Regions from separate parts of the Paenibacillus sp. B2(2019) genome, predicted to be linked through region 1. Evidence: predicted binding sites of a transcription regulator. Region 1 holds the regulator's gene; the other holds the start of a gene.

Region 1 (7,848 bases):
TCCATTTTATTTAATTTATTGATTTAATTCGACAAAAAAAGGGCTGTTACTCTTAAATAACAGACCTTTTTTCGTATGAATCTTTAAATCCCAATATATAAAATCTACTCTTATAGTATATCACAGTTAGTGTACTTATAGTATATCAAATAATATGTCATTTTAAAAAACAAGCGAACCATAAATGGTCCGCTTGTTTCTCCTATAATGCTTTTGTTTAATTTAGCGGCTAGGTAAACTGTAACCTTCACCCATTCGAGCCCCATCTGAGAACCGATAAAATTGATAATAATATCGACCGCTTTGTTTATAAAAAAGCTGCCAAGCATACTCCCCGTTATATACTCCTGGCAACAACCGCTCAATGCTGATGTCCGGAAGATCGGCTTTTATAAGGCTACGCATTTTCGCTTCAGAGGTTCCTTTACTTAGTTCTTCAGCATATACTGCGTCGGTTCCTTCAGCAAACTTCCCGTCTACAGTAAAACGTACCCAAACCATCAACTCGGTCCCGGCTTCATTCTTCCCTGTTAAGACCCAGTACACCGCATTTTCATCCCACACGGATTTCTGCGCTTTGGTTACCTCTGTCAGACCAGCACTGGTTTTAGCGACATCCTTAGCGATATCTCGCTCGTTCCATTGATCTTTCATAATATAAGCATAGAACTGGATAAGTCCGAACAGAAGGAGCAGAATCAGAACTGACCCCAGGAGGATCCATTTTTTCCTTTTCTTCAAGGTACAGCTCCCTTTCTAGTAATATATCTTTTTTGATTATATAACACACCTGTGTGTTTATCCAAAGTTTCATATCCAATTCAATGATCTATTATCAGAAACACAAAAGGCTGTAACTTTGCAATCGCAGAAAGTCACAGCCTTTCAGTTATTCGTTATGATCTTAGACTATCGTTTAAGCAGTCCATCAAATGATTCTTGCGCCTTACGACGGATTGTTTCCTCATCTAGCGTTACACATTCTCCATGTTTTACAACCTGTTTACCATTCACCCATACATGCTCAACGTCCTTGGCGCTGGCAGAGTATACAGCATGAGACAACAGATCTGTGTGTGGTAGCAAATGCGGCTGGTCTATATCAATCGCGATAAAGTCCGCTTTCATGCCAACAGCGAGTCTACCCACATCATTTAAAAAGATAGACTTTGCGCCATACTCTGTAGCTATACGCAGCGCTTCCGGAGCTGGAACAGCCGTCGGATCACCACTTACACCTTTATGGATGAGAGCTGCAAGACGCATCTCTTCAAACATATCCAGGTTATTATTGCTTGCCGCACCATCTGTACCCAGTGACACCTTCACACCAGCCTTTAGAAGATCCGTCACCCGAGCCACTCCACTAGCCAGTTTCAGATTACTTCCTGGGTTATGAGACACGCCTACATCATGACGAGCCAGTATCTCGATCTCTTCATCATTCAAATGAACACCATGTGCAACAATAGACGGACGTGTGAACATTCCAAGCTTCTCTAAATGCGCTACAGGCCGAAGTCCGTAATCCACCACATTCTGCTCCACTTCGCGTTTGGTCTCGGACATATGGGTATGCATCGGTAAATCCAAATCATGTGCCGCTTGTACAAACTTAACAAAGAAGTCCGGTGGGCAAGTATATGGGGCGTGTGGCGAGATCATCGTCGTAATTCTGCCGTCAGCCTTACCATGCCAATTTCGTGCAAAAGAAATCGCTTCCGCAAGCTTGTGATTTTGCAATTCCTCTGGGCATAATCCGATTACGCCTCTCATCAGTACGGAACGGATGCCTGATAATTCGACTACCTCTGCTACTCGGTCCATATGATCATACATATCCAAGAAGGTTGTAGTACCACCTTTTAGCATTTCCAGTACCGACAAGGAGGTTCCCCAGTATACATCTTCTCCAGTGAATTTCGCTTCCATTGGCCACATCTTCTCTTGAAGCCACACCTGAAGTGCTAAATCATCTCCATAACCACGAAGCAATGACATTGCCGCATGGCCATGTGTGTTTACCAGACCTGGCATTAACAGCAGACGACTGCCATCAACAACTTGCACATCATCTTCCATTAAAGGCTCTTCTTTTCCTATGTAAGTGATCAAATCATCTTCAATAGTCATGTATCCGCTCAGAACCGGCTCATCCGTTCCCGGAATAAGAAAACGCCCGCCCTTAATAATCGTTTTACTGCTCTTCATTTCCGGTTTCTTCCTTTCCGTCTTTCAAATAATAAGCAAGGCTTTGCAAATCCGTTGTAAAATCGGCAGCATGAACCCGGATATTCGATGGTGTTTTTAGAATCACTGGTGCAAAATTCAAAATCGCCTCAATGCCAGACTCAATGAGAATATCTGCTACATTCTGCGCTTCTGAATCAGGCACAGTAATTATCCCAATTCGAATACCTTGCTCACGAACCGTCTGACCAAGCTCCTCCATCGGTTGAACGGTAAGAGAGTTGATTTTCCGCCCTACCTTAGGTGCATAGGAGTCAAATATAGCGGTAATCTTCATAGTATCTTTCAGATAAGCATTGTAATTAGATAATGCATGTCCAAGGTTACCGGCTCCTACTAAAGCCACATTCAATTGTTGATCCAGCTTCAGAATATGACGGATTTTTTCAATAAGATAAGTTACGTCATACCCGATACCTTTTCTACCAAAGTCTCCAAAATAAGCTAAATCTTTACGAATTTGAGCAGGATTTAAATCAAGTTTTTGTCCTAGTTCTTGTGAGGAAACGGTTAATATTTCACGTTTCTGGAGATCATTCAAGAAACGCAAGTACACAGGAAGTCTGCGAACAACGGCTTCTGATATTTTATCCGATTTCATAATTTACCTCCTAATTTAAGTGATATTCTGTTCAAATCCTATCGAAATATCTGCACCTCGTCTCAAGGAAGAGCGGTATTCTTATACCGCCCTTCCTTGTAGAGTGATTAATAAGATCGATGACGTTCTTTTCAAGAAACGCCTCCGTCTTCCAACCACTCCGCTATACGAGGAACCATTTGATCCGTAAGCATATGCTCCATTTTCGGGCCAGGCAACGAATAGAGGAAATACTTCCCATAGTGAGATTCGATCACCCTTGTGTCATACACAATAACAATACCCCGATCTTGCGCTGTCCGTACCAGCCTCCCAAATCCTTGCTTGAAGCGAATAACCGCCTGAGGAACAGACAACTTCATGAACGGATTCTTTTTCTGGGCTTGTAATAACTCAGACTTCGCTTCCGCTAGGGGGTGGTTTGGCGGTTGAAATGGGAGCCTCACGATGGCCAAGCATGTTAATGCTTCACCTGGAATATCTACACCCTCCCAAAAGCTGCTTGTTCCTAACAGTACAGAAGCTGCACTGTCCTGAAAACGGCGGATCAGCTTGCTACGGCTGCCCCCCTCCACGCCTTGACCTAGCACCGTGATCTCTTGTGAGGCTAGAGCCTCTTTCAGAGGATCGTAAACCTGGCGTAGCATCTTGTAAGAAGTAAACAGGACAAGCATCCGCCCACGTGTTGTAATAGCTGCTTCTGCTAGTGACTGTACGAGTGTATCGACAAATCGTGCATCGCCTACACTCCCCTTCACACTAGGGAAATCCCGCGGAATAACTAACAGCGCCTGCTCCCGATACTTAAAGGGAGAAGGCAGGAGTGATGTCATCAGACGTCCCTCTTCCGCAGCTTCATTAAGTCCGAGATTATCAATCATAAACTGGAAAGATTTATCGACAGAGAGTGTCGCCGAAGTTAGCACGATACTTTTCTTCTTGTCGAAAAACAGCTCCTTAAGCTGAGTACTAACATCAACAGGAACGGCATACAACTGTAGCGATTTACTGCGATAATTTCCATTCGCCTCCAGCCAATATACTACATTCTCATCATTTAATCCCATAAAAAACCGTACTTGCTCACGTATAGAAGCTAAATCCTTAAATAAGCCGCTAATATCGGTAACTAGACTATCTGAGGAAGATTGACCTTCTTGATCTCGCATCTCATTAAGCATTTTATCACCTTTACGGATAATTTCGCTTAATGTCAGATTCATAGTATTCTCTAAAGCAACCAATTCATCCCAATCTTTCGGTTTACGGGTAGGAAGTAGCCGCATGACTAACTGGCCGGCTTCTCCCGCCGCTGCATCGCTACGTTCCGGCAAGAGGCTGAATAGTTTATCACTAAGCAGATCCCAGGTTTCTTTTACGGTAAGCAGGTCCGGATAGATTCTATCGATCACTCCGCTCCATTCAGAAGCTTCCTCACTGCCTGATGACTGAAGCATTTGGCGAAGTGTAGGAAGTTGGCCATTTCGACTATCCTTATAAAGACGCGATAGTGTATGTGCCACCGTGAAATGTTTCATATGCATGCCTAAATGCTTGCCAGCCACGTCCTCCAGATGATGGGCTTCATCTATTACAAGATGTTCATAAGCCGGAAGTAGTTGATGCCCAGCCTTAACATCTGCGAAAAGCTTAGAGTGGTTCGTAATAACCACGTCTGCAATACCAGCTTCATGCTTAGCCCGATGATAATAACACTTACGGAACCAAGGACACGAGCGACCCAGACAAGAATCGGTATCGCTTGCCACCGTCTCCCAAAAATCTCCGCCACGTCCACTTAGATTGAGCTCTTCGTCATCTCCTGATTCACTTTGTGTCAGCCAAACGATCATCTGAGCCGCAGTAAGCGCATCTTCCCTCGGACTTATAAAGTCTTTTTTATTAATTTTATGTTCGAACTTACGAAGACACAAATAATGCCCTCTGCCCTTAAAAATTGCAGCTTTAAATGGAAAAGGAACTACCTGCGTTAACAAAGGAATATCACGCTCACGCAATTGATCCTGCAGATTAATAGTATGAGTGCTGACCATGACTTTTTCATTAGTGCGTACGCTTTGGTATATGGCAGGCAATAAATAACCAAGGGATTTACCGGTTCCTGTCCCTGCTTCGATCAATAGATGCTTGTCTTCGGCAAGTGCCGTCATCACCTCATTGATCATAATATCCTGAGCTTCTCGGCTTTCATACTGTGGCAAAGTTTCTTTAAGTCGTTTCGTTACTTCATCCATATAATCTGTAAAAGATAAATTGTGTAGTGGATTCTCAGCATGCTCGTCTCGAGGTGGAGCTAATTCATTCCAGTCTCCTACAGCAAGCGCTAATTGACGATAGAAAGTCAGATCACCTTCGGGCTGAAGCGTCTCCGCTTCCCGTTCACGCAGCAGACCATCAAAATACCAACCCAGATCACTATCCTCTTCCGTAAACAGCTCACAGAGTCTCTGAATCGTCAGCAGAGGCAAATCGTAGAGCTCCTCCAGACATTTCAGCAATACAAGAGCAGTTGCGAGTGCATCACTGTCTGCCTGATGCGGACGATCATGCGTCACTCCAAAATGTGCACTAACTGATCCTAGTTGATAGGATGTGAGGGAAGGAAAGCAGATTTTCAGAAAATCAATCGTATCTAAAATCCGCCCTTGAAATGGTAAATACCCACATCGGTCTAAAGCATTTTGCAAAAAATGGAAGTCAAATGCGACATTATGCCCTACAAGCACAACATCATCCAAGAGTGGGACAAGCTCCATCATCATCTCATCCAGCTCAGGTGCATCCTTTACATCATCGTCGGTAATCCCCGTTAGACCAGTTATAAAAGGAGGTATCGGCGTTCCGGGCTTGACGTAGGAACCATATACCCGGGAGATGGACCGGTCTTCTTCTATAATTGCAAGGCCAACCTGGATAATTTCACCCACGGATTGGGTTCCCGTTGTTTCAAAATCAAGCACGGCAAATTTCATTATAATTCTATTCCCTTTCAATTGAGACTCTTAATCAGCATAACAGAAGTTGCGAAAAAAGGCGATGCACACCACTGGTTCAGGGGATGCATCGCTTGAATGAAAATGCGGAATAATAAACCGTAAACGTAATAATTTACAATAATGAAACAAGCTGATTTCCGAAATGAAGCTTACCTCCTCGGCGGCGGCAAACCTCCAAATTAACGGTTGGTTCAGGAAGTGCCGGGTCAAGTTGCAAAGAAAGGCCAAACAGCTCCTGCGCTTCATTGAAACGTTCTTGAGAGGCCCTGATGCAACCTAAAGCGTTATAAACCATTGCCTTCAGCTTGGTTTCCCGTATCAAACCGAGCATATGGTTCAGATGATTCCAAGCAGCTTCCCCCTCCCCTTCCTGCAGGTAAGAGATGGCTAAATATAATCGAGCAGCCAAGCTATCCGGATATTGCACAATAACTTCCTTAAACTGTTCAATACATTTCCCATACATCAGCAGCTTATAATACCCCTGACCTCTAACAAAAGTATCCATGCACAGCTCGGGTGCTTCCTGTTCTGGCACTTCCTCTTCAACCACAGTCGTAAAATCTACACTTTCACGAAAGTGACTTAGCTTCTCTGCAAAGGCCAGCCATTCATCCATCACTTTATCACTAAGTCGATGCAGCATATTATAATTGCATAAAAGCTCATTCCGGCGGGCACCCTCCGCTGTAGGGTAATCTGTAACGATCTCCTGAAGCACCTTGTTCATTTCAGCAAACAAATGTTGAAACATGGGCTATCCCCCCTTACTGAAGATGAAATCAGTTCAGCTTGCCTGACTTCATTTTCTGCGAGAACGGGGTCTTTCATCCCTGCCATTCATTACATGGCGTAAGTCCATAATTTAAGCGATTGTAGCATGCAATTCATGATCAGCCAGCTTCACTGGTCTGTTGTTCTCATCCACGAATACCACCGTTGGCTTATGCGACTCCAGTTCTTCCGAAGACAACATCGCATACGAAATAATAATTACTGTATCTCCCGGTTGAACAAGACGTGCAGCTGCACCATTTAGGCAGATCACACCACTGCCGCGAGGCCCTGGAATAACATAGGTTTCTAACCGTGAACCATTATTGTTGTCCACGATCTGCACTTTTTCATTCTCAAGAATATCTGCCGCTTCCATTAAGTTCTCATCAATGGTAATACTTCCCACATAATTCAAATTCGCTTCTGTCACCGTCGCGCGGTGAATTTTGGATTTCATCATATGTCTAAACAAGAGCGGCAACCTCCTTTGGAATAAATACATTATTGTCAATTAATCGCGTTCTGCCAAACTTCACGGCAAGCGCTATAATAATTTCCCCATTTACATCCGTTAATAAAACTTCGTTCTCTAAGCCTTCCAGATTAGGGAAAGTCAGTAATTCCGCATAATCAATGACCGCCAAAGGAGAGCTGGAAATAACCGAGGTCAACAATTCCCGCACTTCAGCAACGGTTGTTACTTTTCCTTCTTCAATAGACTGACGTGCTTCACGCAAGGAACGAGATAACACCAGTGCTTGAGAACGTTCCTCTGGAGATAAGAATACGTTACGCGAGCTAAGTGCAAGTCCATCTCCTTCACGAACGATAGGGCAAGGTACAATTTCAACATTCATATTCAAATCAGATACCATTCTGCGGAGCACAGCTACTTGCTGAGCATCCTTTAGCCCGAAGAAAGCATAATCTGGCTGCACGATATTGAATAGTTTATTAACAACTGTTGTTACGCCATTAAAATGCCCTGGACGCGAAGCCCCACAAAGTCGAGTGGTAAGCTCTGATACCGAGACAGTAGTCCGGGTAGGCTGCGGATACATTTCTTCCACACTGGGGATAAATACAATATCGACACCTTCGCGTTCCGCAAGCTCCAAATCACGCTCTTCATCGCGCGGATAGGAATCATAATCCTCATTCGGTCCGAACTGCAGCGGGTTCACAAATATGCTCATAACGACC
Region 2 (7,848 bases), on a different contig from region 1:
CGATTGCCAGTCCAACGATGCTCCACGATAACGGATTGGTAAACAGCGCCCAGTAATCCAGAGAAACCGTCTCAGCCTGCTTCACAATAAAGCCGCCTTCAGACAAAGTTAGCGCCACTGACAACGAAGCCGGAATAAGCAGACCTGTAGCTCCGTACAAAAAAAGATAAACTATGTTTTTCTTGGAACCGTAATTTTCAAAAGCATAGAACGAACCGCGAATCGCAAGAAGAACCACTGCAATACTTCCCGGGACAAGCAGCGCGGAGCCATAATAATAGGCTGTGTCTGGAAAAAATCCGACGATGCCAATATAGAAAAAGATAAAAAATACATTTGTGATCTCCCAAACGGGTGATAAATAACGGGAAATCAGACGATTAATGAGATGATCCTGCTTCGTCAAACGTGCATAAAAGGCGAAGAATCCCGCTCCGAAATCAATGGAAGCTATAATTAAATAGCCGTACAAGAACAGCCAGAGCACCGAGATGCCAATTATTTCGTAACTCATCATTCAGTGCCCCCCTTTTCCACAGATTGATTAGGATGTTCCTTCATCCATTTCTCCATCTCAGCTTCTGCCGGATTATTGTTGAACAAACGTCTTAGCACGATTACACACATACTGCCGAGTACGATGTACAAGAGCAATAAGGCGAAGAATATAATTCTTACATTCGGTGAAGTCGTGGCAGCCTCCTCTACACGCATATATCCACGGATAATCCACGGCTGTCGCCCAACCTCTGCATAAAACCAGCCCAGCTCTACAGCTAGAAACGCGAGCGGTGCGATCAGTGCGATGATGCCAAGCATCCACTTGTTAAGCACATTGCGTTTTTTCCAGAACACAAACAGGAAGTACAGGACCGAAATCGCGAGCAGAGCAAATCCGATTCCAGCCATTAAATCAAACAGGTAGTGAACAAGAAGCGGTGGCCATTCTTCCTTGGGGAATTCCTCCAGCCCCGTTACCTCCGCATTAAAGTCTCCAAAGGCCAGGAAGCTGAGCACTTTCGGCAAATGAAGAGCCCCTATCACTTCATGCTCTGCATTCAGCCATCCCATTAGAACCAAGTCCACACCGCTACCCGTCTCAAAATGCCACTCTGCCGCTGCAAGCTTCTCTGGCTGATGCTCGGCCAAAAACTTGGCGGACACATCACCAGCTAACGTGTTCAGCAAGCTGAACAGCAAAACGACCGCCATCATGAGATTCAAGGATTTTTTGTGGTATGCGGACACTCCTTTTCTCAGCATCGCAAAGGCTGCAATCCCGGCTAACAAGGCAGCTCCTGTCAAATAGGCCGAGCTTAATACATGGAACACCTTGGAGAACGTCGCCGTATTCAACATCGCTTGCACCGGATCAATCGCTGTGAATTGGCCCGCTTCCATGACAAAGCCTCCAGGCTGGTTCATGAATCCGTTCACCGTCGTAATAAAAACGGCAGACATGCCTGCCCCGGCGACAATAGGAATCGTCAACAGCCAATGGATATACGGATTTTTAAACCGATCCCACGTATACAAATAAATGCCCAGGAAGATGGCCTCAAAAAAGAACGCGAACACTTCCATGAATAACGGAAGTGCAATAACATTCCCAGCCAGTTTCATAAAATTCGGCCATACCAGGGCTAATTGTAGTGATATGGCTGTACCGGTCACGACACCAACCGCTACAGAAATGACAAATCCCCGAGACCATCTCTTTGCCATAAGTGTATAATGGGGATCCTTTTTGCGGATCCCGATGAACTCTGCAATAGCGATCATTAGCGGTATACCGACGCCAATCGTCGCAAAAATAACGTGGAACCCGAGAGTCAAGCCTGTCACCAGCCTGCTCCATAGCACCGTATCAATTGCCATTCTTTACTGCTCCCTTCAAACGCTGTTCATTTTTCGTCATAACTTGATGCTTGTGATTAGGCCGGCTAATTCTTGGGCTGCATTCAATATCAGGCTTAGCAGGGCTCAGCGACATCGTTGCCTGTTCGTTTTAGTATGACGTTCCTCGTTCTTTGCTATGTAAAAAGAGAAAAAATTCACAAAGCATGAGTTGGCGAGCCTGATTTACCTGATACTGAGCAGTCAAATTAATAACGTGACCTAACGATTAAAATCATCTTATCTTAAATTGCAAGTAATTCAATCACAGATATCTCTTAATCCCTAAACGTTCAAGAAAGGGTCAAATCTTTCTGACAACTCAGTGAATAACACAAAAATAACCCAAAAGAGCTATTGAATCAATAGCGTATATATGATTACACAAGTCTCCTCCTACTTCGATGTTAGAAAAAAAAACGATATTTCCTCATTTTAACCTCTAATATATACCCCCTTTTGCAACAAAAAAACACTGACTCAAATCATCAGTGTTTTTGAATTAAAGCTAATGTCATCTTCGTCATGACAAATCTTTCTCCATTTCATATTGCTCGATGTATACGTCAAGACCAACACTTTGAAGGAAAAGTATAGAATTTGTATCTCTTTTGTCTACATTATTGACGGTGATGATAGAATGTCTCTCTCCCATCCAATGAAATAAGGAACGCCCAAATCCCTGGTTTCTTTTTTCTCGCAAAATACCGAACTGTAGAACTGCTCCGTTGGCCGATTTTATTACCGCGTATCCACAAATCTTATTCTCTTCCCTTATCGTGACCACATCGTATAAATGCGGGTTTCGTAAAATTGCATGAACAGATTGTTCCCAAGAAGGTTCAAAATTCCAATAAGAATGTACCGATGTCCAATCGAATTTTTCCGGTCGAACCATAGTAATGAATGTATGTCTATGATCGTCCGGAAGGGTGACATCAATACGCCCCTTGAAACAAACTAATTCTCTATGAATTTGAAATCCTATGGCGGTATACGCTTTTATAGCTTTATCATTCGTTTGAATCACTTCAAGCAAACACTTTTGAATATGAGCTTCTTTAAGGATGGGAAGAGCATGACGATAAATTTGTTCGACTAGCCGTCTCCCTCTATATAAAGGAACGACTCCTGTACCAGTATTAAATGCAGTACTTTCGCCGTTACGATCCCCGATGCCATGCATAACAAATGCAACCAGCTTCTCTTGATCAAAAGCACCAAACGACATCTGATAATTAACTCCCGCACCTGCAAATTTATCAGCTAAATACTCCGAAGAAACATGAAATGGAATTACATAGTCGGAGAAGGCTTCGTTAAAGCAAGTTGTAAACTCTTGTAATTCAAGATCCTTAACACTTTTGATCAACATGTAGTTTTTTTCTCCTTTTCTTTTGGTACTAAGTTCTTAATCATCCGCCAATCTCCAATTCATCATTTAGTACGGCCATAGAAAAAAGAATACCCATCTGACTTTCCAAGCTTAGTCGTCTCCGTTCCGTCCACTATTTTGACCGCTTTCAGTAACGATATAATTTGTGTATTCATGAGCTTTGCATCAAATTTGCCCATCTCTCTGTCTTCACTATCCACGAGCAGATAGTCGGGCATTGGAATGAAGCCAATCACCGGTATCCCTGCTTCAAATAAAGGCTGACTCTCTCCAAACTCAAACTTGTTATGTCCACGTAATAATACAGTACGTGTGCCGTCGGTCTTTTCAATAGCTTTCAGCCATATGGCCGCCATCATTTCATTCCCCGCATAGGTATATTCTGTACTTATTTTTCCATTTGGTCTATAGTGACCCGTATCATCGTCCTTCCACTCCATACTGCCTAAATGCTCAACCGTAATTCCAGCTACAGCTTTCATATGGCCTTTCTTGCCATCCCAGAGCTCTCGATGCCCCTCCATCCAAGTGGAAGTCGCCTGAGAAGTTCCTTTGAAATCCGGTAATCTAAAATGGCCTGTCACAAAGGTGAAAATCATCGTACGTTCCGGCTGCTCCTGCTGTAAGTAACGAATCATGGACAGCATGCCCACAGCACCATTTTCCTCCACCACATTTATCCCATCCGTATGGGTATTTATGATAATCGCTTCATCTTTATTTTTCCCGTCAATTTTCACATAAAAGGATTCTGTTGGAGCATTTTTTTGTATTTCCGCTTCTAAAATAACCGTACCTTCTTTGTGCTCCTGGGCTGCACGGATCACCTTTTTCCCTTCCGTTTCATTGACCCAGATCGCAGGAATTCCAGCATAATCGGTAGTAAAAGGCACATACTGCTTTTCAACCTTATCGTCGGATACCCCTTTCCAGACAACAACAACAGCTTTCACGCCCCTTTCCTTCGCTTGCTCCAATTTAGCTTCTTTTAAAGCTGTAGTGAGGACTAGATCGCCTTCATTTGGGGCAATTTGGCTTTCCGTTGGAGATGAATCCCGCATGTTCATAACGATCCCACTTGGGAAATTTCTGAAATTCTCAATTTCAATGACAGCAATTTTTCCGCTGGCCTGGTCATACTCACCACGCTTCGTATATACCAGCTCCCCTGTTACCCCATTTTCGTCAGTTTCACCGGAATAAGGAAAAGCTGAAGAGACATGAATTGACTGCTGATCAATCATTAAAGAGCTGTTCTTTTCTTCCCATCGGTCAAAAGTATAGTGATCACGATAAACTTTCAGCCCCATATCTGTTACCTGTTGCTCCAGCCATGAAATAAATTGATTATGACCCTCAGAGCCGGTTGTACGGCTTCCAAAAGAATTCATTACTTCAATATCCTTCAGCATCACTGCTGCAGAATCCAATTTTCGTTCATCGATCGTCACAGCCGCATCAGCTGCTAATGCCACAGGTGTTGTAATAGGTTTTGCATAGATTCCAATACCCCAAAGTGCAATAACGATAAGAGCAGCAATGCTGAATAACACTTTACGAACCACTGTAAATGGAGTGACTCTTCTGCTCACTTTTTGCCCAAAGAGTCCTCTCCATATGCCCGCTACGATCAGCAGCAAGATAGAAAGCGCAAGCAGCCAAAATTCTAATGTTAGTAAGAACAACCCTTCTGCCACCATCGCACTAATTAACACCACATGTAACTTCTCACGCTTCTTTAAAAGTAAAAAGGAGATGCCTAATTCCGCTAACAAAAGGATAATGGTCACTATCGAGATAACTGTTTCTTTGCCAATAAATACCGTAGCACAGAGTGCTAGGATCAAAAGCAGCACCGCTGACAATCGTCTATATAAGTTTTCTAACATGACGCCCTCCCATTTTATCTACTACTATTTTGACATTACATTTGTAATGCCTTATGGTTTTAGCATATTGAAAAGACTCATGAAAAACAATAAAACGAACACCAGAATGTACAAACGGAGGGGAAATGTCATCTCAAATCATGAATTATACAGTCCAAATACCTCTCAGCATAGTTCCAATAAAGAAACCAACCGTTTGACAAGAGAAGCCATCTGCACGGCATTAGTCTTCTTGATCCAGGAACAGCCTTTTAACAAAATCACCATCACCGATATTGTGAAGCGTGCAGGGGTCTCTCGGACGGCCTATTACAACAACTATTCCTCCAAGCAAGAAATCCTGGTGGATTTGGTCGATTCGCTTATTTTCGAAATTAATCAAAAACTCTTGCCTTACACCAATGAAATAACAGGCAAAGCCAATGAACCTCGAAAATTCATCAAAGTTCTTTTTGAAGTTATTTTTCAACAGCGTAACATCTACAAAGCACTTCAAAGCGCAAAGTTTGATCATGTGATTCTGGATTGCTTGAATGAAATGATGCTCTCTACTGCTCACGACAAAAGCGATGAGAATGTGTACCGAATATACTTTAAAGCGGGGGCCCTCTATAATGTTCTCCTCAAATGGATACAATCCGACTTTGCAAAATCCATTGACGATATGACCAAAATTTGTCTTGATGTATACCATACGCCAATGTCACAGGAATAAGTGGTAGAATCAGCAAAAAAAACGTTCACTCATCATTCGATGGGTGAACGTTTTTTTACACTCTGTAACGCAATGGGCATAATGAGGTGTACTAAGAGTGCCTTTAGCTTACTGGCATCAGGTCGTGCTCATATCCTGTTGACGATATGAACACTATCCCCAATCTCTTCCATTGAAAAAAAACAAGGCCGTTCAAAGCTCACTGTATTGGGTTGGTGAATGGTAAGCATTAACTCGTCTTGCCAGGTATAAAACAGCATCCCGTGCCCTCCGTCCTGTGCGAACAGCGGTTGAGGGTCATGAATCCAAGGTCCATGGATATGACCATTTTGCGATCTAGCAAGCCCGATTGCATATCCTGAGCTTGAGTAGCTTGACCACAGGAGCAGCAGTTTCCCGCTTAGCGTTCGATGCAAGAAAGGTCCATCTGTGACATAGTTTTCACCTGAATGAACAATAACATCCCCTGTATTAGATACGCTCCAGCCTGATTGTGATGCCGTAAACATATACTGCGGCGGTGCTAAGGCATGACGTAAATCGATGGATAACGGCATGCAGCAAATCGCACCATCTGATATTTGAGTCCATTCATGCGAGAAGACTATCCACGGTTGTTGATCTTCATCGATATGCAAGGTCCCATCCAGGCATTCCCAGTCCGGTGGTGTGATCGGTGTTTCACTGATGGGAACGAACGGACCCAAAGGTGTTTGCGCTTTTAGAATATGAACGCCACGTGGCTTGTTTTCTGCCTTGAAGCTAGCGAGCATGTAATATGCATCCTGGTATAGATGTACCTCTGGTGCCCAGAATTGTTGATCTGCCCAAAATCCAGGTGGTGGCGTAAACACGGAATACGGTCCTTCCCATTCCTCTAAATCATGACTTCGATAGGCTTGAAACCCTTGAGCCTTTCCAGTCCAAGGATTTGCATCGGTCGTTCCGTAAAGATAATATAGCTGCTCCTCGTCCACACGCAAAATAAACGGATCCCTTATTTGAATATGTGTCGTATGCATATGATGTTCTCCTTATCTATCGTATTCATATCGCTAGTGGTTCAATCTATGAAAGTAATCTCAGGTGTCCACTTGGTCGAATCGTAGTCGGTTGTTCCACGCTTATCCACCCGAAACGATATCACATCGCCTTTATCCAAGATCGTAGAGGCCGCTGTTTGATGTCCCATATTGTCATTATACTCAAGAACTTGCCACTGACCATTGGAAGGCCAAATCATTTGGTTGTTCTTCCAAATGCTTACCGTCACCCCATCTCCACCATTAACGACCGATTTCTTAACGATCCCGTTAATCTCGATCTTCCCTGCACGTGGAGACACCCAATCTAACAGAATCTGCGTTACATCCGGATGAAAATAGAGCTCTCCATCCGCTTTCCATATCGCATCCCAAGCTTTTGGACCGCGCCAATGCATTGAACCATCTAAATTCCATACCATCTCCCTTGTACCTACACCTGCCTGCCAAGTTCGATAAAACCAATGGTTCACTCCCTGTTCCAAGGAAAACTGTTCAGCCGCATGATGAGTGGAACCATCAGGGAGTATCGGGCCGTCTGTCGTGATTCCATTTGGGTTCTCCGATGAATACAACTCCAGATTACGTGCAAATGAATTGACTCTGAAATATGCATCTTGGAAGGCTGATACGAATTGATCGCCTATTTGGATATTTTCAAATGTAATGTTTTCAATAAGGTGTGCTGCATCTCTACCATAAATACGAATCTCGTTCGAACCATCCGACATCGATGTTATATTTTTATAATGAACGTTGCGGATGACTCCAGGCCATTGCCAGTTTCCTGGTAAACTACCGAACCAGAAATCGTCTTCCATTGTAATATTAATGAGACGTTTGGCTTTCTCCACACGGATATCTTCGAACGTGATATTCTGGATCGTAGTCGCATTCAGCGCGCATATA

What was found. The regulator Rex, encoded in region 1, represses fermentation and respiration genes when NADH is low (regulators of the CRP and FNR family bind a similar motif). The targets are predictions, from matches to a motif close to TTGTGAAATATTTCACAA.
Region 2: a site for Rex is predicted at 2,043-2,060, ahead of PAENI_RS14190 (cytochrome ubiquinol oxidase subunit I). Genes of this name have one in related genera too.

The regions. Positions count from the first base shown of each region.
Region 1 is NZ_VTZR01000024.1:452,045-459,892, reverse strand. Features, by position in the region: gene PAENI_RS23390 (cell wall elongation regulator TseB-like domain-containing protein) at 223-741, opposite strand; gene PAENI_RS23385 (amidohydrolase) at 910-2,211, opposite strand; gene PAENI_RS23380 (redox-sensing transcriptional repressor Rex) at 2,198-2,851, opposite strand; gene dinG (ATP-dependent DNA helicase DinG) at 2,983-5,844, opposite strand; gene PAENI_RS23370 (tetratricopeptide repeat protein) at 5,981-6,622, opposite strand; gene panD (aspartate 1-decarboxylase) at 6,734-7,117, opposite strand; gene panC (pantoate--beta-alanine ligase) at 7,110-7,848, opposite strand, start outside.
Region 2 is NZ_VTZR01000015.1:224,111-231,958, reverse strand. Features, by position in the region: gene PAENI_RS14195 (cytochrome d ubiquinol oxidase subunit II) at 1-517, opposite strand, end outside; gene PAENI_RS14190 (cytochrome ubiquinol oxidase subunit I) at 514-1,878, opposite strand; gene PAENI_RS14185 (GNAT family N-acetyltransferase) at 2,420-3,271, opposite strand; gene PAENI_RS14180 (zinc-binding metallopeptidase family protein) at 3,334-5,181, opposite strand; gene PAENI_RS31825 (TetR/AcrR family transcriptional regulator) at 5,288-5,896, shown strand; gene PAENI_RS14170 (glycoside hydrolase family 43 protein) at 6,025-6,918, opposite strand; gene PAENI_RS14165 (glycoside hydrolase family protein) at 6,960-7,848, opposite strand, start outside.